One region of the Pseudomonas anguilliseptica genome, then DNA from elsewhere that is predicted to be linked to it. Evidence: predicted binding sites of a transcription regulator. Region 1 holds the regulator's gene; each other region holds the start of a gene.
What was found. Region 1 encodes sigma-54, which starts transcription at its own class of promoters, with help from an activator protein. Its sites were predicted from a motif close to ANTGGCATNNANNTTGCTNT; they were not measured.

Region 1 (7,529 bases):
GGCACCAGCAGGACAAACAGCAGGTCCACAGGCGCGCCGTCGATGGCGTCGAAGTCTACGGCGGAGTCCAGGCGCAGCAAGGCACTGATCGGCGCGGTGCAACCGGGCAGGCGACAGTGCGGAATGGCAATGCCATTACCGAAACCGGTCGAGCCTAGTTTTTCCCGGGCAATCAGGCTTTCGAAGATGTCTTGGCCATCCAGGTCAGGCAGCTCGCGCGCCACCAGGTTGGCAATCTGTTCGAGGACACGTTTTTTGCTGCCGCCCGGCACGTTCACCAGGGAACGGCCGGGGGGCAGGATGGTTTCAAGTCGGATCATAGGAGATAGACGATGTCAGCGGGCCATAGCGCCCTGTTGACGGTCGAGCTGTTTTTCCTTGTGTTTGATGAGTTGTCGGTCGAGTTTATCAGTCAGTAGATCGATGGCTGCGTACATGTCTTCATGTTCGGCATTGGCGACGACTTCGCCGCCGGCAATGTGCAGGGTCGCTTCGATTTTCTGTTTGAGCTTCTCGACCTCCATGGTGACTTGCACGTTGGTAATCTTGTCGAAGTGGCGCTCCAATCGGCCGAGTTTTTCGGCGATGTAGTCGCGCAGGGCGTCGGTCACATCCAGCTGGTGTCCACTGATGTTGACTTGCATACCGCTTTCTCCTTGTTGCCGTGTGTAAGAGGCAGGCGAGAGGCCTGCCGCCGGAACACTTTGGCGTGGAAGACTCTGACAGAACGAGCCTGGCACGGCCGCTAATTGCTTGTTGGCAGTATGGCTGCTTTTGCGAAAAGGCGTGGCCGGGAGTGTTCTGTGCAGTGCGATCTGTCTTCCTTCTTCGTGCCGCCTTAGATCAATCGTTTGCGCTCACTGGAAGGCGCTATTCCGAGGGATTCACGGTACTTGGCGACCGTGCGGCGGGCTACTTGAATGCCCTGTGCCTCCAGTAAACCAGCGATCTTGCTGTCACTCAACGGCTTTTTCGCATTTTCCGCGGCGACCAGTTTTTTGATGATGGCGCGGATCGCCGTGGACGAGCATTCGCCGCCTTCGGAGGTGCTGACGTGGCTGGAAAAGAAATATTTCAGCTCGTAAATACCGCGCGGGGTGTGCATAAATTTCTGTGTGGTCACCCGCGAAATAGTCGACTCGTGCATGCCCACAGCTTCAGCAATATCGTGCAGCACCAGGGGTTTCATCGCCTCATCGCCGTAGTCGAGGAAACCACGCTGATGTTCGACGATCTGCGTGGCAACCTTCATCAGAGTTTCGTTACGACTTTGCAGGCTTTTGATAAACCAGCGCGCTTCTTGCAGCTGGTTACGCATAAAAGTGTTGTCGGCGCTGGAGTCGGCGCGCTTCACAAAACCGGCGTACTGCGCGTTGACCCGCAGGCGTGGCATAGCTTCCTGGTTGAGCTCCACCAGCCAGCGTTCGTTGTGTTTGCGCACGATTACATCGGGCACCACGTATTCCGGCTCACTGGATTCGATTTGCGAGCCAGGGCGCGGGTTGAGGCTTTGAATCAGGTCGATAACCTGGCGCAGCTCATCTTCCTTGAGCTTCATGCGGCGCATCAGCTGGCTGTAGTCGCGGCTGCCGAGAAGATCAAGGTAGTCGCTGGCCAGACGCTGGGCTTCGCTCAGCCATGGGGTTTTCGCCGGCAGCTGGCGCAGTTGCAGGAGCAGGCACTCGCCCAGGTTGCGCGCGGCGATGCCGGTAGGCTCGAACTGCTGGATGCGGTGCAGCACGGCTTCGACTTCGTCGAGCTCAATATCCAGTTCCGGATCGAAGGCTTCGACGACTTCTTCCAGGCTTTCCTCCAGGTAGCCCTGGTCATTGATGCAGTCGATCAGGGTGGCCGCAATCAGGCGATCCTTGTCGGACATAGGCGCCAGGTTGAGCTGCCATAGCAGGTGGCTTTGCAGGCTCTCGCCGCTGGAGGTGCGTGTGGTGAAATCCCACTCGTCGTCGTCATTGGTGCTGCTGGGCAGGCTGCTGGCGCTGGTTTGGTAGATGTCTTCCCAGGCGGTATCGACGGGCAGCTCATTAGGAATACGTTCGCCCCAATCACCTTCTTCCAGGTTGTCCACGGTCTGCGTGGCTTCCTGGTAGTTGGTTTCCTGATAGGGCGCTTCGGGCTGTTCGCTGGGGCTGGCGCTTTCTGCACCATCGGCCATAGGGTCCGAATTGTCGAAATCATCGCCATCTTCCTGGCGTTCGAGCATCGGGTTGGACTCCAAGGCCTCCTGGATCTCTTGCTGCAGATCCAGGGTCGACAGTTGGAGCAGGCGGATGGCCTGTTGCAGCTGCGGCGTCATCGTCAGCTGCTGGCCCATTCTCAGGACTAGCGATGGTTTCATTGCAGACCTTATTTACCGGCGTCTGTGCGCAATCCACTACAGGGCGTTTTCAAAAAAGCGCCACTAGGAAGCAAATTATATGCCTGACTTTAAGGGTTTTGCCTAGCCTTGGCTGCAGCCGGCTTGAGAAAAGCTGTGGTTACAGCCGGAACTCATGCCCCAGGTAAACTTCTTTGACTGTCTGGTTGGCCAGAATAGTCTCGGCATCACCCTCTGCAATCAGTTGACCATCGCTGACGATATAGGCGGTTTCGCAGATATCCAGGGTCTCGCGCACGTTGTGATCGGTGATCAATACACCGATGCCCTTGGCCTTGAGGTGATGGATGATCTGCTTGATATCGCCCACGGAAATCGGGTCGACACCGGCGAAGGGTTCGTCGAGCAGGATGAACTTGGGGTTGGTCGCCAAAGCGCGGGCAATTTCCACGCGGCGGCGCTCACCACCAGACAGGCTCATGCCAAGGTTGTCGCGGATATGGCTGATATGGAATTCCTGCAGCAGCCCCTCAAGTTCCTTGCGGCGTGCAGCGCCATCTAGGTCCTTGCGGGTTTCCAGGATGGCCATGATGTTGTCGGCCACGCTTAGTTTGCGGAATATCGAGGCTTCCTGCGGCAGGTAGCCAATACCGGCGCGAGCGCGGCCATGCATGGGCTGATGACTGACGTCGAGATCGTCGATCAGCACGCGGCCCTGGTCGGCCTGAACCAGGCCAACGATCATGTAGAAGCAGGTGGTCTTACCGGCCCCGTTGGGGCCAAGTAGGCCGGCGATCTGTCCGCTGTCGATGCTCAAGCTGACGTCGCGCACGACCTGACGGCCTTTGTAGCTCTTGGCCAAGTGCTGGGCTTTCAATGTGGCCATTATTACTGCGCCTGCTGGTCGGCTGGTTTGTTCTTCGGCTGGATCACCATGTCGATGCGCGGACGTGGCGCAGTGACATTGGTGCCTGTGGCGCGGCCGGCGTTGACGATCTGGCGCTGGGTGTCATAGGCGATTTTCTCGCCTTCGAAGGTGTTGCCTTCCTGAATCACCTTGGCCTGATCAATCAGTACCACGCGCTCGTTGGCCATAAAGTACTGGATGGTCAGGCCGTAGGCCTTGACGATCTGCTTGTCGGCTGACGGCAGTTGCTCGTAGTAGGCCGGCTTGCCGACGGAGGTAAATACCTCGACATCGCCCTGGGCATTCTGGGTGATGGTCACGGTGTCGCCGGTGACCTTCATGGTGCCCTGGGTGATAACTACGTCACCGCGATAGACAGCAACGCCTTGCTTGTCATCCAGCTCCGCGCTGTCAGCCTGGATACGGATTGGCTGTTCGCGGTCGGATGGCAGAGCCCAGGCGCTGACACTTCCGAGTGCGGCGCTGAGGCTGAGTAGTAGGGGGAGGGTGTTAACGAGCCTCATGCTGACCTCTTACGTTGGACAGCAGGAGCATCCTGCCGTCATTCATGTACGCTTTCATTCCTTTTGCCGTGGTCACCCCATTGGCCGCGTCGATTCTAACGGCTTGCTGGGTCTGCGCATATTCCTTCTCGGGGAATACGGTCAGGCGGCTGGTGGTGAGGATGGTCGGGCGGCCTTTGGCGTCGGTACGCTCGACGCGCACCTTGTCGATCAACTCGACCTCAGCCCCCCCTGGCGACACTTCACCGCGCTCACTGCGGATTTTCCAGGGCAGCTCAGTGCCGCGGAACAGGTTCATATTCGGGCTGGTCATCAGGGTGATGTCGCTGGCCTTGCCGTGCTCGACCTTGTCGGCGGTCAGTTCGTAGTGCAGCTTGCCGTCGGCCTGGTATTGCACGGTGTAGGTGTTGGTGGCGTAAAAGTCGATGGCGTTATCAGCCCCAGTGCTGCGGGATTGCTCGTTAAAGCCATCCGGGTTGAGGTTCCAGTAGCCGAGCGCCGCCACCAGTAGTGCTACAAAGGCGAACAGAACAATATTGAATAACTTGCGGGGCATGGTGGGCCTATAGGTAAGCGGCTTGAGCGGCTTCAAGGGTGCCTTGGGCGTGCATGATCAGTTCGCAGAACTCACGGGCTGCGCCTTCGCCACCGCGAGCGCGGGTAATCCCGTGGGCATGTTGGCGAACAAAGCCGTCGGCGCTGGCGACTGCCATGCCCAGGCCTACGCGGCGGATCACTGGCAGATCGGGCAGGTCGTCACCGAGGTATGCAGCCTGTGCATAGTCTAGGCCCAGTTCGCCGAGCAGCTCATCAAGAACTACCAGCTTGTCTTCGCGGCCCTGATACAGGTGTTGAATCCCCAGATTTTGCGCCCGGCGCTCTACGACTGGAGTTTTGCGGCCGCTGATAATCGCGGTACGCACGCCGGAGTTGATCAGCATCTTGATGCCGTGGCCGTCGAGAGTGTTGAAAGTCTTGAATTCGCTGCCGTCGACGAGGAAGTACAGCTTGCCGTCGGTAAGTACGCCGTCGACATCGAAAATGGCCAGCTTGATAGCTTGGGCGCGTTGTAGCAGGTCGGGGCTGGTCAGGTCAGTACTCATTACATCACTCCAGCGCGGAGCAGGTCATGCATGTTCAGTGCGCCAATTGGCAGATCGTTGTCGTCGATCACCACCAGCGAGCTGATCTTGTGGTCTTCCATGATTTTCAAAGCCTCTGCCGCGAGCATTTCCGCGCGAGCGGTCTTGCCATGGGCGGTCATTACGTCATCGATAATGGTCTGGCGCACGTCGATGTTGCGATCCAGGGTGCGGCGCAGATCGCCGTCGGTGAATATCCCGGCCAGGCGGCCGTCTTCCTCGGTCACCACGGTCATGCCCAGGCCTTTCTGGGTCATTTCCAGCAGCGCATCGCGTAGTGAGGTGCCGCGCTTGACGCGTGGCAGGCTTTCGCCGGCGTGCATGACGTTCTCCACCTTGAGCAGCAGGCGTCGGCCCAGCGCACCGCCTGGGTGGGAGAACGCGAAGTCTTCTGCGGTAAAGCCGCGGGCTTCCAACAGTGCAATGGCCAGGGCGTCGCCCAGTACCAGCGATACCGTGGTGGAAGAGGTCGGGGCCAGGTTCAGCGGGCACGCTTCCTGGGATACGCGGGCGTCCAGGTTGACTTCGGCGGCCTTGGCCAGTGGCGACTCCGGGTTGCCGGTCATGCTGATCAGGGTGATGCCGAGGCGCTTTATAAGCGGCAGCAGGGTAACGATTTCTGCGGTAGAGCCGGAGCTGGAAAGGGCCAGCACCACGTCATCGCGGGTGACCATGCCCATATCACCGTGGCTCGCTTCGGCCGGATGCACAAAGAAAGCCGTGGTGCCGGTGCTGGCCAGGGTGGCGGCAATCTTGTTGCCGACGTGGCCGGATTTGCCCATGCCGACCACGACCACGCGGCCTTTGCTGGCGAGAATCAGCTCACAGGCATGTACGAAATCACCGTTGATGCGCGCCAGCAGATCCTGGATGGCTTCGAGCTCCAGGCGGATGGTGCGCTGTGCTGACTGGATCAGATCGGTTGGCTGGCTCATGACTTCTCTGCGGCGTACGGGCTAAAAGCTGCCGATTATAACGGTAAAGGTGCGCCTGCCCAGTATTTCCAGTGGCGAGTTGGTTGCAGAAACTGTGCGGCGCTTATCTTCGGCAACACCTTCCGTCTTGGGCGAGGAATGCCGCGATGGTATAGTTCGCGGCCATTTTCGGTACGTTCGACGACCAGTAGTGCCCTTTGTTCGGGGCGATACGTCAGTCAGGCAAGCGTTGAGCAAGGAGTCCAGATGAGCGCCGAGAACCCGTATGCAGTTGGGCTGAAGAACGTCAGCTTCAAACGCGGCGAGCGGGATATTTTCAAAAACATCGATATCCGCATTCCCCGTGGCAAGGTCACCGGGATCATGGGGCCGTCTGGTTGTGGCAAAACCACGCTGCTGCGTTTGATCGCTGCCGAGCTCAAGCCGAGCCAGGGTGAAGTTTGGGTCAATGGCCTGAATTTGCCGACGTTGTCGCGCAACGATTTGTTCGACATGCGCAAACAGATGGGTGTGCTGTTCCAGAGTGGTGCGCTGTTTACTGACTTGGACGTGTTCGAGAACGTTGCTTTTCCGCTGCGGGTGCACACCAAGCTGCCGGAAGAGATGATTCGCGACATCGTGCTGATGAAACTGCAGGCTGTTGGGCTGCGTGGTGCCCTTGAGCTGATGCCTGATGAGCTGTCGGGCGGCATGAAGCGGCGCGTGGCATTGGCTCGAGCGATTGCTCTTGATCCGCAAATACTCATGTATGACGAGCCTTTCGTCGGCCAGGACCCGATAGCCATGGGCGTTCTGGTGCGCCTGATTCGTCTGCTGAGCGATGCGCTGGGGATCACCAGTATCGTGGTGTCCCATGACCTGGCGGAGACCGCGAGCATTGCCGACTACATCTATGTAGTCGGTGACACTCAGGTGCTTGGTCAGGGCACGCCGGCTGAGTTGATGGCGTCGGATAACCCACGTGTGCGTCAGTTTATGCAGGGCATCCCCGATGGCCCGGTACCGTTCCACTTTCCTGCGGCCAATTACCGCGACGATCTTCTGGGGGGGCGCTGATGCGCAAGACATCTGTGCTCGAGCGGGTGCGCCTGTTCGGTCGCGCCGGTATTGATGTAGTCGCCACGCTGGGGCGGTCGGGGCTGTTTCTGCTGCGCGCGCTGTTTGGTCGTGGCTCGACCGGCAATAGCTTTCAGTTGCTGATCAAGCAGCTGTATTCGGTTGGGGTGATGTCCCTGGCCATTATTGTTGTGTCCGGCATCTTTGTCGGCATGGTGCTGTCGCTGCAGGGCTTCAGCATCCTGGCCAAGTACGGCTCGGAGCAGGCGGTGGGGCAGATGGTCGCTCTGACTCTATTGCGTGAACTGGGGCCGGTGGTCACAGCCTTGCTGTTTGCCGGTCGCGCCGGCTCGGCGCTGACCGCGGAAATCGGCAATATGAAATCCACCGAGCAGCTGTCGAGTCTGGCGATGATCGGCGTCGACCCGCTCAAATATATTGTCGCCCCGCGGCTGTGGGCCGGTTTTATCTCGATGCCGTTGTTGGCGATGATCTTCAGCGTGGTCGGTATCTGGGGCGGTGCGATGGTCGCCGTCGACTGGTTGGGGGTTTATGAGGGCTCGTTCTGGGCCAATATGCAAAGCAGTGTTTCGTTTCGCGAAGATGTGCTCAATGGTGTGATCAAGAGCGTGG
Region 2 (7,529 bases), 3.5 Mb from region 1:
CCGAATTGAAGATGGCCGCGCGTCGCCGTGGCGAAGACATCATCGACTTCAGCATGGGCAACCCGGATGGCCCTACGCCGCCGCATATCGTCGAAAAACTGGTGCAGGTCGCCCAGCGTGAAGACACCCACGGCTACTCCACTTCCCGCGGTATCCCGCGCCTGCGCCGCGCCATCTCGCGCTGGTACAAGGACCGCTACGAAGTCGAGATCGACCCGGAAAGCGAAGCCATCGTCACTATCGGTTCCAAGGAAGGTCTGGCGCACTTGATGCTGGCCACCCTGGATCATGGCGACACGGTACTGGTACCCAACCCCAGCTACCCGATTCATATCTACGGCGCGGTAATCGCTGGCGCACAGGTGCGTTCGGTACCGCTGATTCCCGGCGTGGACTTCTTCGCCGAGCTGGAACGGGCGATTCGCGAGTCGATCCCCAAGCCGAAGATGATGATCCTCGGCTTCCCCTCCAACCCCACTGCACAGTGCGTGGAGCTGGACTTCTTCGAGCGCGTGGTGGCTCTGGCCAAACAATATGACGTGCTGGTGATCCACGACCTGGCCTACGCCGATATCGTCTACGACGGCTGGAAAGCCCCGTCGATCATGCAGGTGCCGGGCGCCAAAGACATTGCCGTGGAGTTCTTCACCCTGTCCAAAAGCTACAACATGGCCGGCTGGCGCATCGGCTTCATGGTCGGTAACAAGGAGCTGGTCAGCGCCCTGGCGCGGATCAAGAGTTACCACGACTACGGCACCTTCACCCCGCTGCAGGTGGCGGCGATTGCCGCGCTGGAAGGTGATCAGCAATGTGTGCGCGATATCGCCGAGCAATACCGCCAGCGCCGCAATCTGCTGGTCAAAGGCCTGCACGAGCTGGGCTGGATGGTCGAAAATCCGAAAGCCTCGATGTATGTCTGGGCAAAAATTCCCGAGCAGTACGCGCAGCTCGGCTCGCTGGAGTTCGCCAAGAAGCTGCTGCTGGAGGCCAAGGTCTGCGTCTCGCCAGGTATCGGCTTTGACGACTACGGTGATGACCATGTGCGCTTTGCCCTGATCGAAAACCAGGACCGCACCCGTCAGGCGATTCGCGGGATAAAAACGATGTTCCGCGCAGACGGTCTGTTACCCGCCAAGAAGGCCAAGGCCGACGAGTAGCAAAAAGAGGGCACCTTAGGGTGCCCTCTTTCGTTTCAGCCGGAGTAATCCAGCACCGTCCAAACCTTGCTTAGACCACTGCTGATGACGCAGCCACTCTGCCCGAGTTGATTGTTGCTGTGCAGCGACATCAGGTTGGTCATGCCATCCGCCGCATCCGAGCGTTCGCTCAGCCACTGCACGCGGCCGCAGTTGGCCGTTTCAATCACATAACTGGCCGCCACGGCAGAATTCTCGCTCGGCTGCCTGATCACATCCACCACCGTGCCCTGCTCTTCCACGCGCTTTCCGTCGGATACCAGCACGGCCCAAGCCAGGCCGTTCTCAATCACCAGGTAGGTGCCATTGGCCCTGGGTTGCTCAAGCTGCGGCTGCGCACAGCCAGCCAAAAGACCCAACAGCACAATTGTCATCAGCATCTGTTGCATTGTTAGTGACTCCTCTGCAGTGCCTGTAGCCATTGGCTTTGCGGGCAGATGGCGCGAGTGATCGAGTAGGTGCCGGTTAAGGCCTTGGGCTTACTATTATCGAATACTGTTTATTTGTACAGTATTTTTCGATTACCCTTGGCTATGCCATCCAGCCAACCATACCGCCCGGCAGATCGGGCCCATACAAGGCATTAACAGGAGTACCCAGATGCTCGACGTACTGCAGCTGAAACACAGCGTAAACCGCATGCCTTTGGAAAAAGTCCGGGCCACAGTCAATGAATTGCAGCTTGAAGGCATCGTTACCGAGGGTAAAACGCCGTTTTCCCGAGTGCACTTCAACACCTGCTTTGCCGAGATCGAAGCCTTGCTGCAGCGCGCCGGCTATCACCGCCAGCTGGATGTAGTCGGTTATCAGGGCCTGGCCTATGCCATGTTCGACCCCTCGCGCTGGGAGGCGGTGGAGGTGCTGCGCTGGCTCAAGGAATTTGTCGAGGAAGCTCAGGGTAAATCGCTGTCCCGCTAAGCTAGCGGTACGCGATCAACACCTGGGCGCCCCCGGCACCAAGGCGAAGCAAAAGCGCTTGGCAGCAGTTAGCCATGCACAGCATTGGCTCGCAGAATCTGCGGCAGAGCGATATGGGCCAACTTCAGGAAGACATCGCCATGAAATTTGAACTTAAAGTTATTACTAGATACAGTAAGTAACTAACTGATTTATATAGATATATAAGCCTATTTATAAATCATTACTTACCGTCACAACACCATCCCAAACGCGCCGTAGCAGTCGCCAGCTAAAGCTGGCAAGCCCTTTGCTTATTCACCCTCAGGCACTAGCCAACACCCGTCTTCAGATCGCCAACGGCGGTGATCAGGACGAATTGACAAAGACGTCAAAGACACCCCGCCATTACTGGCGGCGATGTCTGCGACGTCTTTTTTCGTTTCTGGGACTTGAGGAAGCACTATGCGCAACTCCATTGCTCGCCGTTCACTACTGAAGAAAACGTTAACTGGCCTAGGCTGTGCCGCGGCCATGATGCTGTCACCGCTAAGCCTGCAAATGGCCCTCGCCGCTGAAGCGGAGAAAGACGAGCTGAAGTTTGGCTTTATCAAACTGACCGATATGGCGCCGTTGGCCATCGCCTACGAGAAAGGTTTCTTCGAAGATGAAGGTCTGTACGTCACCCTAGAAGCCCAGGCCAACTGGAAAGTGCTGCTGGATCGGGTGATCGACGGCGAACTGGACGGCGCACACATGCTCTCCGGCCAACCGATCGGCGCCACCATCGGTTTCGGCACCAAGGCCGACGTGGTCACCGCGTTTACCATGGACCTCAACGGCAACGCCATCACCGTCTCCAATGCAGTCTGGGAGGAGATGAAGAAGCACGTGCCGATGGAAGGCGGCAAACCTGTGCACCCGATCAAGGCCGACGCCCTGAAGCCGGTGATCGAGAAGTTCAACGCCGGCGGCAAGTCCTTCAACCTGGGCATGGTGTTTCCGGTGTCCACGCATAACTACGAACTGCGCTACTGGCTCGCTGCCGGCGGCATCCACCCGGGCTATTACGCCCCGCACAAAGGCGACACCAGCGGCCAGATCGACGCCAAGGCTCTGCTTTCGGTAACCCCGCCGCCGCAGATGCCCGCCACCTTGGAAGCCGGCACCATCCACGGCTACAGCGTTGGCGAGCCGTGGAACCAGGCGGCCGTGTTCAAGGGCATTGGCGTGCCGGTAGTCGCCGACTACTCCATCCGCAAGAACATGTCGGAGAAAGTCTTCGGCGTATCCAAGAGCTGGGCCGACGCCAACCCGGAAACGCACAAGCGCGTGGTCAAGGCGCTGATTCGCGCCGGCCAGTGGTTGGACGCAGACAACAACGCCAACCGCCAGGAAGCCGTGGAGATCCTTTCCCGTCCTGAGTACGTCGGCGCCGACGCCAAAGTGATCGCCAACTCGATGACCGGCACCTTCGAGTTCGAGAAGGGTGACAAGCGCGAGGTGCCAGACTTCAACGTGTTTTTCCGCTACCACGCCACCTATCCCTACTACTCCGATGCCGTGTGGTACCTGACACAGATGCGCCGCTGGGGCCAGATCGCCGAAGCCAAGCCGGACAGCTGGTACCTGGAGATGGCCAAGAAGGTCTATCTGCCAGATATCTATCGTGAAGCCGCTGCCGAACTGGTGGCAGAAGGCAAGTTCAGCGCCAGCGATTTCCCGCCGGCCGATGACGATGGCTTTCGTGCAGCGCTGACCGACACCATCGACGATGTGCCTTACGACGGTCGCAAGCCTAATGCCTACCTCGAGCAGTTCGAGATCGGTCTGAAGGGCGACACGCAGATCTAACCAGGTACTCCCGGGGCCGGTACGCCGGCTCCCTCCTAACAAAGAGGATAGGACGATGAGCAATCCGAGCGTCGCCACCCCGATTACCGAAACACTGAAAACAGCTCGCAGTAGTGCGCTCTTCAAGCGTTGGACACCGGCCCTGGTATTACCCATGCTGGGCATCATCGGCTTCCTGCTGTGCTGGCAATTGCTGGCTAACAATATTCAGACCAGCCTTGGCCAATTCCCCGGCCCAGTGCAGGTCTCCGAACAGTTTTCCGGCCTGGTAAGCGCCCATTTCAAGGAGCGTGAAAAAGCTCAAACCTTCTATGAGCGCCAGGATGCGCGTAACGCCACCCTGCTGGCGAAAAAACCCGACGCCGAGATAAAAGTGCGCCCCTATACCGGCAAGCCAACCTTTATCCAGCAGATCTTCACCAGCCTCTACACCGTGATGGCCGGCTTTGTCATCGCCTCGCTGATCGCCATTCCACTGGGCATCGTTTGCGGCCTGAGCAAGAGCATCTACACCGTCATCAACCCGCTGATCCAGGTGTTTAAACCGGTATCCCCACTGGCCTGGCTGCCGCTGGTGACCATGCTGGTCAGCGCGCTGTATGTCAGCGACGACCCACTATTCGCCAAATCTTTCCTGACCTCGGCTATCACTGTGGCGCTGTGCTGCCTGTGGCCGACGGTGATCAACACCACGGTGGGCGTGGCCAGCATCGAACAGGATCTGAACAACGTCAGTAAGGTGCTGAGCCTGTCGCCACTGTCGCATGTAAGACGCATCGTCCTGCCCGCCGCAGTGCCGATGATTTTTACCGGCCTGCGCATGTCGCTCGGCACCGGCTGGATGGTACTGATCGCAGCCGAGATGCTGGCGCAGAACCCGGGCCTGGGTAAGTTCATCTGGGATGAATTCCAGAACGGCAGCTCCAACTCCCTCGGTCGGATCATGGTGGCGGTGATCGTCATCGGCCTGATCGGCTTTGCCCTCGACCGCCTTATGCTCCTGCTGCAACGCCAGTTCAGCTGGGACAAGAATGCCGTACTGCGCTAATCAGGAGACTTCCCATGAGCCATTCACACCTCGAACTGACCGGCGTCGGCATCGATTTTCCCACCGACAAGGGACTGTACCGTGCGCTGCAGAACGTCAATCTGCGTATCAACAAGGGCGAATTCGTTTCCCTGATCGGCCACTCCGGCTGCGGTAAGTCCACCGTACTGAACATAGTCGCCGGTCTCTACAAGGCCACCACCGGCGGGGTTATCCTTGACGGCCGCGAAGTCGACGAGCCTGGCCCCGAGCGCGCGGTGGTGTTCCAGAACCACAGCCTACTGCCCTGGCTAAGCTGCTACCAGAACGTCGAATTGGCGGTTCGCCAGGTGTTCCAGGGCAAGAAATCGCGCAGCGAAATGCGCGACTGGATCGAACACAACCTGCAACTGGTGCACATGATGCACGCCAAGGACAAGCGCCCTAACGAGATATCTGGCGGAATGAAACAGCGCATCGGCATCGCCCGCGCCCTGGCCATGCAGCCCAAGGTATTGCTGATGGACGAACCCTTCGGCGCGCTGGACGCCCTGACCCGCGCCCACCTGCAGGACTCGCTGATGGAGATCCACGCCGACCTCGGCAATACCGTGATCATGATCACCCACGATGTCGACGAGGCCGTGCTGCTGTCCGACCGCATTGTGATGATGAGCAACGGCCCGGCGGCCAGTGTCGGCGAGATTCTTCAGGTGGAACTGCAGCGCCCACGTGATCGCATTGCCTTGGCCCATGACTCGCGCTACCACGAATACCGCGCCGCCGTGTTGGAGTTCCTCTATCAGAAACAGCAACGTCCGGCTGCGTGAGGCACGGATTTGCCCGTCGCGCTCCCCCTGCCTGGCGCGACGGCAAAGACGATTAGCCGCCGATCAGGCTGATTGAACTTCATCCAGTGATATTCGACGAACAGGAGTCCCCCCTCTTCACTAAGGCCCACCAGTGCTCGACCTCACTACCTGGAATCTCTCCGTGCCCAGCGCACCCGCGCCGAGCACCATCAGCACAGCCCGCCTGAACAATGGTTACAGCGGCCAGTATTTCCGCCGCAACGCCGATAACAGTGTGACCTTCTGGGTACCAGTCAACGGCTCGCGCACCACCGACGCCCGCTACCCACGCAGCGAACTGCGTGAAACCCAGGCCGATGGCAGCCTGAGCAACTGGTATCACGCCAGCACCGACAGCTACCTGAGCGCGGTGTTGACGGTCAATCAGGTGCCGAGCAGGAACAAGATCGTGATCGCTCAGATCCACAGCAAGGACGAACCCGGCAGCAACAACGACCCCCTACTGAAATTGCAGTACCACTATCTGCGCGGCGTCGGCCGCCTCGAACTGCTACTGCGCAAGCGTCCGGGTGACAGCGGCGTACAGAACATCCTGCTGGCAGAAAATATCCAACTGAACCAACGCTTCAGCTACGAGCTGCGCATCACCCCAAGCGGCAAGCTCGGCGTCAAAGTCACCAGCAGTCATGGTGATAATGGCTCGTTCTACCAGCAACTGAGCGGATACTGGAGCACGCAACTGCTCTACTTCAAAGCCGGCGCTTACGTTCAGGATAACTACGGCCCTAGCACCGAAGGTGCGCGGGTGACCTTCTACTGGCTTAACAGCCTGCACCGTTAAAAATGTCTCTGGGTTAAGCCTCGCTTAAACCAGCCGCCTTAGGGGCAAGGCTTCGTGCATCTCTAATTGGGCTCATCGGAATCCAGCGAGCGCTGGTTTTGCCTTGATTGCCCTCGCCACAGTAGCCGGCCAAGGCGCGCTCTATCTGCTGGCCGCAGGCTTGGTGCGCAAGGCACGCGGCGTGCCAGTGCCGCGCCTGCTGTGGGTGCTATCGCTGTTTATCCTGCTGGCCGTGGGTGAACGAACCAGCTACGCGCTCAGCCATTTCTATGGTTACAGCCCACCGCTGGAAACCACCCAGCGCATGCCGTTTATCAGCCCTGACCACGCGCGGCTTCCTCGAGAAACGCCTGCACCTTGAGCGGCCGCAGCGCATGGAAGTGGAAAGCGAACTACAGGGCATTCGCCGCTTTCCCGCGCATTAACTGGCGCGGGCGTATGCAGCCATGGATGGCGTCTACCCCTAGTGGGTAAACTGTCGATCTTTCTCGACAGCGATTTTGCCCATGGCCCGCCTGACCCTTGACTTTCCCGAAGACCAGTTCTGCTACAGCACCCACCTGACTGTACGGGTGACCGATATCAACGCCGCCAACCATCTGGGCAACGACTCGATGATCTCGATGATTTCCGAGGCGCGGGCACGCTTTCTGTTCGAGTTCGGCATCGAAGAAACCCCGGAAGACGGCACCGGCATCATCGTCACGGACCTGGCCACTACCTACCGCGCTGAGGCCCACGCCCGCGATCAGTTGCTGTTTGAAGTCGGCGTGATGGACTTCAACACCTATGGCGGCGACATTACCTTCCGCGTCACCCGCCCTGCCGACAACGCACTGGTGGCCATGGCCAAGTCCGGATTTGTGTTCTTCAACTACAAACTGGGCAAAGTGGTGCAGATG
Region 3 (7,529 bases), 1.1 Mb from region 1:
CCTGCCTGTACCAAGGTCCCCAAAACTGGGATTGCTTGAGTCTATGCAGGCTGTGTGCCAGTTTTATTACGTTGGCTGCGGGCCGCGTAAATACTGAGTTTACGGGTATCTATCGGCCGCGTTGGGCGCTACGCGCGCGCAGGGGGGTGAACCGCCGCTGTGCACTTGATCGATGCCAGTGCATTGCTCTGGCGCATTTTCAGTTGCTGGCCGGCGTAAATAAAAACGGGCCCTATGGGCCCGTTTTGCATGCTGCGGTGCGTGAGTGGTTTAGCAGGCTGTTGAAAAACTACCTGCGTTGCCATCACGGCGTTAAAAACAGGTTCGGAATGCTCATGTACAGCTCGTACACTCCGCTTCCTCGCCTGTTTTTGCCTTGAGCTGACTACCTTGCCAACGTTTTTCAACGGCTTGCTAGTCGTCGCTGTCCTCGTCATCGGCGCTTTCGACGTTCATGCCCAGTTCCTTGATCTTGCGCGTCAAGGTGTTGCGGCCCCAGCCCAGCAGCACGGCGGCGTCGCGGCGGCGACCGGCGGTGTGCTTGAGCGCGGTTTCGATCATGATCCGCTCGAAAGCCGGCACGGCAGTATCCAGCAGGCTGGATTGACCGCGCCCCAGCGCCTGATCGGCCCACAGGCGCAGCGCCTGCTCCCAGTTGCTGACAGGCGCGCTTTCCTGCGGTTGGCTGAGCAGCTCGGGCGGCAGGTCGTCGACATGCACCTCACGACCCGAAGCCATGACGGTGATCCAGCGACAGGTGTTTTCCAGCTGGCGCACGTTGCCCGGCCACGGCAGTTGTTGCAGGTAGTCTTCGGTTTCACTTTTCAGCAGCTTGGGCTCGACCGCCAGTTCCAGCGCGGCGCGGCTGAGGAAGTGCCGAGCCAACGTGGGGATGTCTTCGCGGCGATCCGACAGGCGTGGAATATGGATGCGGATCACGTTGAGGCGGTGGAACAGGTCTTCACGGAACTTGCCGGCCTGCACCAGGCTTTCCAGGTTCTGGTGGGTAGCAGCGATGATGCGCACGTCCACTTTGACCGGGGTGTGGCCGCCGACCCGGTAGAACTCGCCGTCGGCCAGTACGCGCAGCAGACGGGTCTGGGTGTCGGCCGGCATGTCGCCGATCTCGTCGAGGAACAGGGTGCCGCCGTCGGCCTGTTCGAAGCGGCCGCGGCGCTGGTTGGTCGCGCCGGTAAACGCGCCTTTTTCGTGGCCGAACAGCTCGGACTCCATCAGGTCCTTGGGGATCGCTGCCATGTTCAGTGCGATAAACGGTGAGGCGGCACGCGGGCTATGGCGGTGCAGGGCGTGGGCTACCAGCTCTTTACCGGTGCCGGATTCGCCGTTGATCAGTACAGTGATGTTGGAGTGCGACAGGCGACCGATGGCGCGGAACACCTCCTGCATGGCCGGCGCTTCGCCGATGATCTCAGGTGTACGTGGCTGCTCGACCGGCACGGCCAGGCTCTGCTGCTCCTGCGCATGCATATTGGCGCGCTTGACCAACGACACCGCCTCGTCGACGTCGAACGGCTTGGGTAGGTATTCGAACGCGCCGCCCTGATAGGACGCTACCGCGCTGTCCAGGTCGGAATGGGCGGTCATGATGATCACCGGCAAGCGCGGATACAGCTCGCGGATGCGCGCCAGCAGGTCGAGGCCGCTGGCACCCGGCATGCGGATGTCAGAAATAATCACGTCCGGCTGCTGGCGGGTTAGTCGGCTGAGCACGCCATCAGCACTGTCAAAGCTCTGGGTGGTCATGCCTTCCTGTTGCAGGGCCTTTTCCAGGACCCAGCGGATGGAGCGGTCGTCATCGACAATCCAGACGGTTTCACTGCGACTCATGACGGAGTTACTCCTTGTTCCAGCGGCAGGAAGATCGAGAACACGGTGTGGCCAGGATGGCTCTCGCACTCGATCAGACCTTGGTGCTGACTGATGATGTTCTGGGTAATAGCCAGGCCCAGGCCGGTGCCGTCGGCACGCCCGCTGACCATGGGGTAGAAGATGGTTTCCTGCAGCTCGGGCGGAATGCCGGGGCCGTTGTCGATAATCTCGATCTTGGTCACCAGGCGATGGCGGCAGTGACCAATGGTGAATTGGCGCAGAGTGCGGGTGCGCAGGGTGATACGTCCCAGGCGCAGATCGCTTTGCCCGGACAGCGCCTGCATGGCATTGCGCACGATATTCAGCACCGCCTGGATCATCTGTTCGCGGTCGATCAGCACATCCGGAATGCTTGGGTCGTAATCGCGCACCAAAATGATGCTGCCCTGGCTTTCCGCTTCCACCAGACTGCCGACACGTTCGAGCACTTCATGCACGTTGGTCAGTGCCAGGGATGGCAGCTTGTTCGAACCGAGTATACGGTCGACCAGGTTTCTTAACCGGTCGGCCTCCTCGATGATCACATTGGTGTAGTCCTTGAGGCTTTCTTCGGGCAGCTCGCGCGCCAGCAATTGCGCCGCACCGCGAATGCCACCCAACGGGTTTTTGATCTCATGGGCCAGGCCGCGCACCAGCAGTTTGGTGGTTTCCTGCTTGGACAGCTGCGCCTCTTCCTTGGTGATGCGCAGCAGGCGGTCACGCGGATGCACTTCTAGTAGCAACAGGGTTTCGCCACGGCTGAGCACCGGCGTCACCGCGTAGTCGACAGTCAGAGTCTGGCCGCTGACCGACGTCACCACCGCTTCGCGTTTGTTGAACGGGTGGGCCTGTTGAACGGCCTGGCGCAGGGCGCTCAGCGCCTCACTGGATTCGGTAAACAGCTCGCTGATGAATTGCCCGTGGCTGCGCTGGCCGCTGACGGCCAGGAGCATCTCCGCTGCCGGGTTCATGTACTCAAGACGCAGGTCGTCGTTGAGCAGCAGCGTGGCAGTGGTCAGGTTGTCCAGCAGCAGGCGGTGCAGTGCGTCGTTGATGATCATATGGGATGTCAGCAGACCCTTGGGTTCCAGCAATGCAGCTGGAAAATGCAAGAAGCAAACCAAAGCCCCGAAAAGAAGCGTGTTTGGCCGTGGGATGCCGGGAATTAGCTGCTTTTCAGCGCAGCCGGGTCGTGCGTGGCGACCCAAAACAGGGAGAGTATAGAAATGCCGGGCAATATGCGCACTGCTTTGGTGCGCAATGCCGGTTTAGATAAATGGAACGAAAGGAATGTCTTTCTTTTCCGGCGGCTTGTCCTTCAGTGGACACTCCGGGCGCACGCCGTAATCGGCTTTCTTGCAGGGATTGACCTTGCGCTTCTGTGCCAGGGATATGCGCAGCATGTGGAACGGTTGAGTGGGCGTACGCTCGATGATGCGTCCCTGCTGGTCGATGATTTCTACCGCCAGCTGATGGGTGCCGCGGTCGATATTTTCCAGCGGGAACACTGGGCTAGTACCTACTTCGCCCACCTGTACACCATCCAGCAGCAGGCGATAGTTGTGTTGGGGGAAAAGTTTCGGTTCGCTGTTGACGCTGACAATCAGGTTGCCGGCGCTGTCGCGGATGGTCGCATCGGGCTGTGGTACCAGAATCCGCAGCAGGCTGTAGCGCTGGCTTGGTTCGGGTGGCGCTTCAATTAGGGGCGCCGTTTGCGTCTGGATGGTCGGCATCGAGTTGCTGGGCGCCAGCTCGACGCGTTCGGCATCGCCCGAGCGGGGCTTATCGGTGAAGACGCGATTCCCTTCGGCATCTATATAGGTGTAGACCTGCGCAACGGCAGGTAGAGCGAGCAGCATCAGGCCGCACAACAGCAGATTGCGCATAGTCAGGGGGCTGGCTTGGGTTTTGGTGGGGGCGGACGCAGGGCCGGGCTGCTGGTGTTGACCCGCTGTACGGTAAAGGTGGCCGTGGCGCTCTGCTGGATCGCTCGCTCGCCGCTGAGCACTTCCACAGCCAGGCTGTGTTCGCCACGATCGGCATTGCTTATCTGCAGGCGCGGTACGTTGCTTGGCTGGCCGTGTGGCTTGCCGTCGAGCAGCAGGCGCAGGCGATGGTTGGTGGCCAGGCGCGGCTGGATATCCACGCCAACGCTGAAGGTGCCGTTGTTGGCACGCATGGCCTCATCGTCGGGGATGCCGGTCAGCTGCAGGGTGCTGTAAGGCGCGGTGTTGTCGACGGGTTCGGGGGTAGTTGCTGCGGGCAGGCTGGGTACTGGCATCGACACGCTATTGGTTTTCGGCAGCTCGACATTCTGTGTCGCCTGGCCTTCCGGTGGCTGGTCGGTGAATACCGTGTTGCCATTGGCGTCGGTGTATTTGTAGATCTGCGCACTGGCCGGCAACGCCAGGCCCAGCAGCAGGCAGATAAGTAGAGGGCGCATGCCTGACTCTCCCTAGTAATGTGCCCTAAGACTTGCACTGGTGAAGCGCTCTGGCAAGCGTGTTGATGGCCGGGCGTGTACCAGCGCAGAAAACTGCGGGGTGAAAGGTGGCTTGTGCCAGGCGCCAGACGCAAAAAGGCCACCCGAAGGTGGCCTCTTGTGTTGCGTGCGGGATTAGACGCTGTAGTACAGGTCGTATTCCAGCGGGTGTACGAAGGTGCGTACTTTGATTTCTTCTTCCGACTTCAGCTCAAGGTAAGCGTCGATGAAGTCGTCGGAGAACACGCCGCCTTTGGTCAGGAACGCACGACCTTTATCCAGCTCTTCCAGGGCTTCTTTCAGGCTGCCGCACACTTGCGGGATCAGCTTGCCTTCTTCTGGTGGCAGGTCGTACAGGTTCTTGTCAGCAGCATCGCCAGGGTGGATCTTGTTCTGGATACCGTCGATACCGGCCATCAGCAGAGCAGCGAAGGCCAGGTATGGGTTGGCAGCTGGATCCGGGAAGCGTGCTTCGATGCGGCGAGCTTTCGGGCTGGAAACGTAAGGGATACGGATCGAAGCCGAACGGTTACGCGCCGAGTAAGCCAGCATTACTGGAGCTTCGAAGCCTGGGACCAGGCGCTTGTAGGAGTTGGTCGACGGGTTGGTGAAGCCGTTCAGTGCTTTACCGTGCTTGATGATGCCGCCGATGAAATACAGGGCAGTATCGGACAGGCCGGCATAGCCTTCGCCGGAGAAGGTGTTCTTGCCATCTTTGGAGATGGACATGTGTACGTGCATACCCGAACCGTTGTCGCCGTACAGTGGCTTCGGCATAAAGGTCGCGGTCTTGCCATAGGCATCGGCCACGTTGTGTACGCAGTACTTCAGGGTCTGAACTTCGTCAGCCTTGGCCACCAGGGTGTTGAACTTCACGCCGATTTCGTTCTGACCGGCGGTCGCCACTTCGTGGTGGTGAACTTCGATGACCAGGCCCATTTCTTCCATGGCATTACACATGGCAGTACGGATTTCGTGGTCATGGTCGCACGGCGGAACCGGGAAGTAGCCGCCTTTGACAGCTGGGCGGTGACCCTTGTTGCCGCCTTCGATGTCGGCGTCGGTGTTCCAGGAGCCCTGTTCGGAGAAGATCTTGAACATGGAGCCAGAGATATCGGACTTGAACTTCACTTCGTCGAAGATAAAGAACTCAGGCTCCGGGCCGACGAATACGGTGTCGCCGATGCCGGTGGTTTTCAGGAACTCTTCGGCGCGCTTGGCGATCGAGCGCGGGTCGCGGTCGTAGCCCTGCATGGTGCTCGGCTCGACGATGTCGCAGACCAGGATCAGGGTCGGCTCTTCGGTGAACGGATCCAGTACAGCGGTTTCGTCAACCGGCATCAGGATCATGTCGGAGGCTTCGATGCCTTTCCAGCCGTGGATGGAGGAGCCGTCGAACATTTTGCCGTGCTCGAAAAATTCGTCGTCCAGGGCGTCGCGTGCCGGCATGGTCACGTGGTGCTGTTTGCCCTTGGTGTCGGTGAAGCGCAGGTCAACCCACTTCACGTCGTGTTCTTTAATCAGTTGAATCGACTTCGACATGCTGTCCTCCAGGTGGATAAGGCTCGAATCATGAGCCCTCAATCAGTTCGGTACGGCTGCGGCATACTCCGCAAGGGCATCCTGCCTCACAAGGGAGCAAATTGCATGCCAGTGCACAGGAATGGGTGTGGGGCCTGAAACTCAGGTTTGGCGGGGGCTGCGCGGCGCTGCCTGATAAATATTTGCACTGTTATGGGTCGCCAAATTTAATGCGTGCACTTAAATGGTGCTTGTTTTGGTCGGGTGAGGATTTTTGATCAAAGCGTGAGCAGTTTCCGCTATAATCCGCGCCCCTGTTTTTTCGCGGCCTCGGCACCCCCTGTTTTCATGAAACTGATCGTTAAAGTCTTCCCGGAAATCACCATTAAAAGTCGGCCGGTGCGTAAGCACTTTATCCGGCAGCTGGCGAAGAACATTCGTTCGGTTTTGCGTGAGTTTGATCCACAGCTGCAAGTCAGTGGTGTGTGGGACAACCTGGAAGTCGAAACCCAGATCAGTGAGCCGAAAACCCTGCAGGCGATGATTGAGCGCCTGAGCTGCACGCCAGGCATCACCCATTTCCTGCAAGTTGATGAATACCCGCTGGGTGACTTCGACGATGTGCTGGAAAAGTGCAAGCTGCACTTCGCCGATCAGATGCCGGGCAAAATCTTCGCCGTGCGCTGCAAGCGCGCCGGCAAGCACGCGTTCAGCTCCATGGATGTCGAGCGCTATGTCGGCAGCCAGTTGCGCCAGCAGTGCGGCGCCGCCGGCATCTCGCTGAAAGATCCGGACGTTGTCGTGCGTATGGAAATCCGCGACCAGCGCTTATTCGTTATTCACCATCAGCACGAAGGCTTGGGCGGTTATCCGCTCGGCTCGCTGGAGCAGACCCTGGTGTTGATGAGTGGTGGTTTTGACTCCACCGTCGCCGCTTATCAGATGATGCGCCGCGGCCTGATCACCCACTTCTGCTTCTTTAATCTTGGCGGCCGCGCCCACGAACTGGGCGTGATGGAAGTGGCGCATTACCTCTGGCAGAAGTTCGGCAGCTCGCAGCGCGTGCTGTTTATCAGCGTGCCGTTCGAGGAAGTGCTGGGCGAGATTCTCGGCAAGGTCGACAACAGCCAGATGGGCGTCATCCTCAAGCGCATGATGCTGCGCGCATCTACGCGTATGGCCGAGCGCCTGCAGATTGATGCGCTGGTTACTGGTGAGGCGATTTCTCAGGTATCGAGTCAGACCCTGCCGAACCTCGCGGTGATCGACTCGGCCACCGATATGCTGGTGCTGCGTCCCCTGCTCGCCAGCCATAAGCAAGACATCATCGACACTGCTACGCGCATCGGCACCGCCGAGTTCGCCAAGCATATGCCGGAGTATTGCGGGGTGATTTCGGTCAATCCGACCACCAAGGCGAAGAAGCTGCGCATTGAGCACGAGGAAAGCCAGTTCGACATGGCCATTCTCGAGCGCGCCCTGGAACGTGCGACCTTGCTGCCGATCGACAAAGTGATCGATGAGCTGGGCAAGGACGTGCAGGTCGAGGAAGTCAGCGAAGCCCTGGCTAGCCATGTGGTCATCGATATTCGCCACCCCGATGCCGCCGAGGACGAGCCGCTCGCCCTGCCTGGCGTCGAGGTCATGGTGCTGCCGT

Region 2: the regulator sigma-54 is predicted to act here: its motif matches at 2,391-2,410, upstream of BLW24_RS21440 (CmpA/NrtA family ABC transporter substrate-binding protein).
Region 3: the regulator sigma-54 is predicted to act here: its motif matches at 5,987-6,006, upstream of glnA (glutamate--ammonia ligase).

Annotation. Positions count from the first base shown of each region.
Region 1 is NZ_FNSC01000001.1:865,460-872,988, reverse strand. It holds gene ptsN (PTS IIA-like nitrogen regulatory protein PtsN) at 1-320, opposite strand, end outside; gene hpf (ribosome hibernation-promoting factor, HPF/YfiA family) at 336-644, opposite strand; gene BLW24_RS04180 (RNA polymerase factor sigma-54) at 839-2,353, opposite strand; gene lptB (LPS export ABC transporter ATP-binding protein) at 2,493-3,218, opposite strand; gene lptA (lipopolysaccharide transport periplasmic protein LptA) at 3,221-3,763, opposite strand; gene lptC (LPS export ABC transporter periplasmic protein LptC) at 3,750-4,319, opposite strand; gene BLW24_RS04160 (KdsC family phosphatase) at 4,327-4,866, opposite strand; gene BLW24_RS04155 (KpsF/GutQ family sugar-phosphate isomerase) at 4,866-5,840, opposite strand; gene BLW24_RS04150 (ATP-binding cassette domain-containing protein) at 6,087-6,896, shown strand; gene mlaE (lipid asymmetry maintenance ABC transporter permease subunit MlaE) at 6,896-7,529, shown strand, end outside.
Region 2 is NZ_FNSC01000001.1:4,377,140-4,384,668, forward strand. It holds gene alaC (alanine transaminase) at 1-1,157, shown strand, start outside; gene BLW24_RS21430 (hypothetical protein) at 1,193-1,585, opposite strand; gene BLW24_RS21435 (transcriptional regulator) at 1,797-2,114, shown strand; gene BLW24_RS21440 (CmpA/NrtA family ABC transporter substrate-binding protein) at 2,628-3,947, shown strand; gene BLW24_RS21445 (ABC transporter permease) at 4,003-4,995, shown strand; gene BLW24_RS21450 (ABC transporter ATP-binding protein) at 5,010-5,804, shown strand; gene BLW24_RS21455 (polysaccharide lyase family 7 protein) at 5,938-6,627, shown strand; gene BLW24_RS21460 (hypothetical protein) at 6,731-6,988, shown strand; gene BLW24_RS21465 (thioesterase family protein) at 7,134-7,529, shown strand, end outside.
Region 3 is NZ_FNSC01000001.1:1,920,367-1,927,895, forward strand. It holds gene ntrC (nitrogen regulation protein NR(I)) at 415-1,848, opposite strand; gene glnL (nitrogen regulation protein NR(II)) at 1,845-2,930, opposite strand; gene BLW24_RS09305 (DUF4124 domain-containing protein) at 3,138-3,755, opposite strand; gene BLW24_RS09310 (DUF4124 domain-containing protein) at 3,758-4,312, opposite strand; gene glnA (glutamate--ammonia ligase) at 4,487-5,893, opposite strand; gene thiI (tRNA uracil 4-sulfurtransferase ThiI) at 6,221-7,529, shown strand, end outside.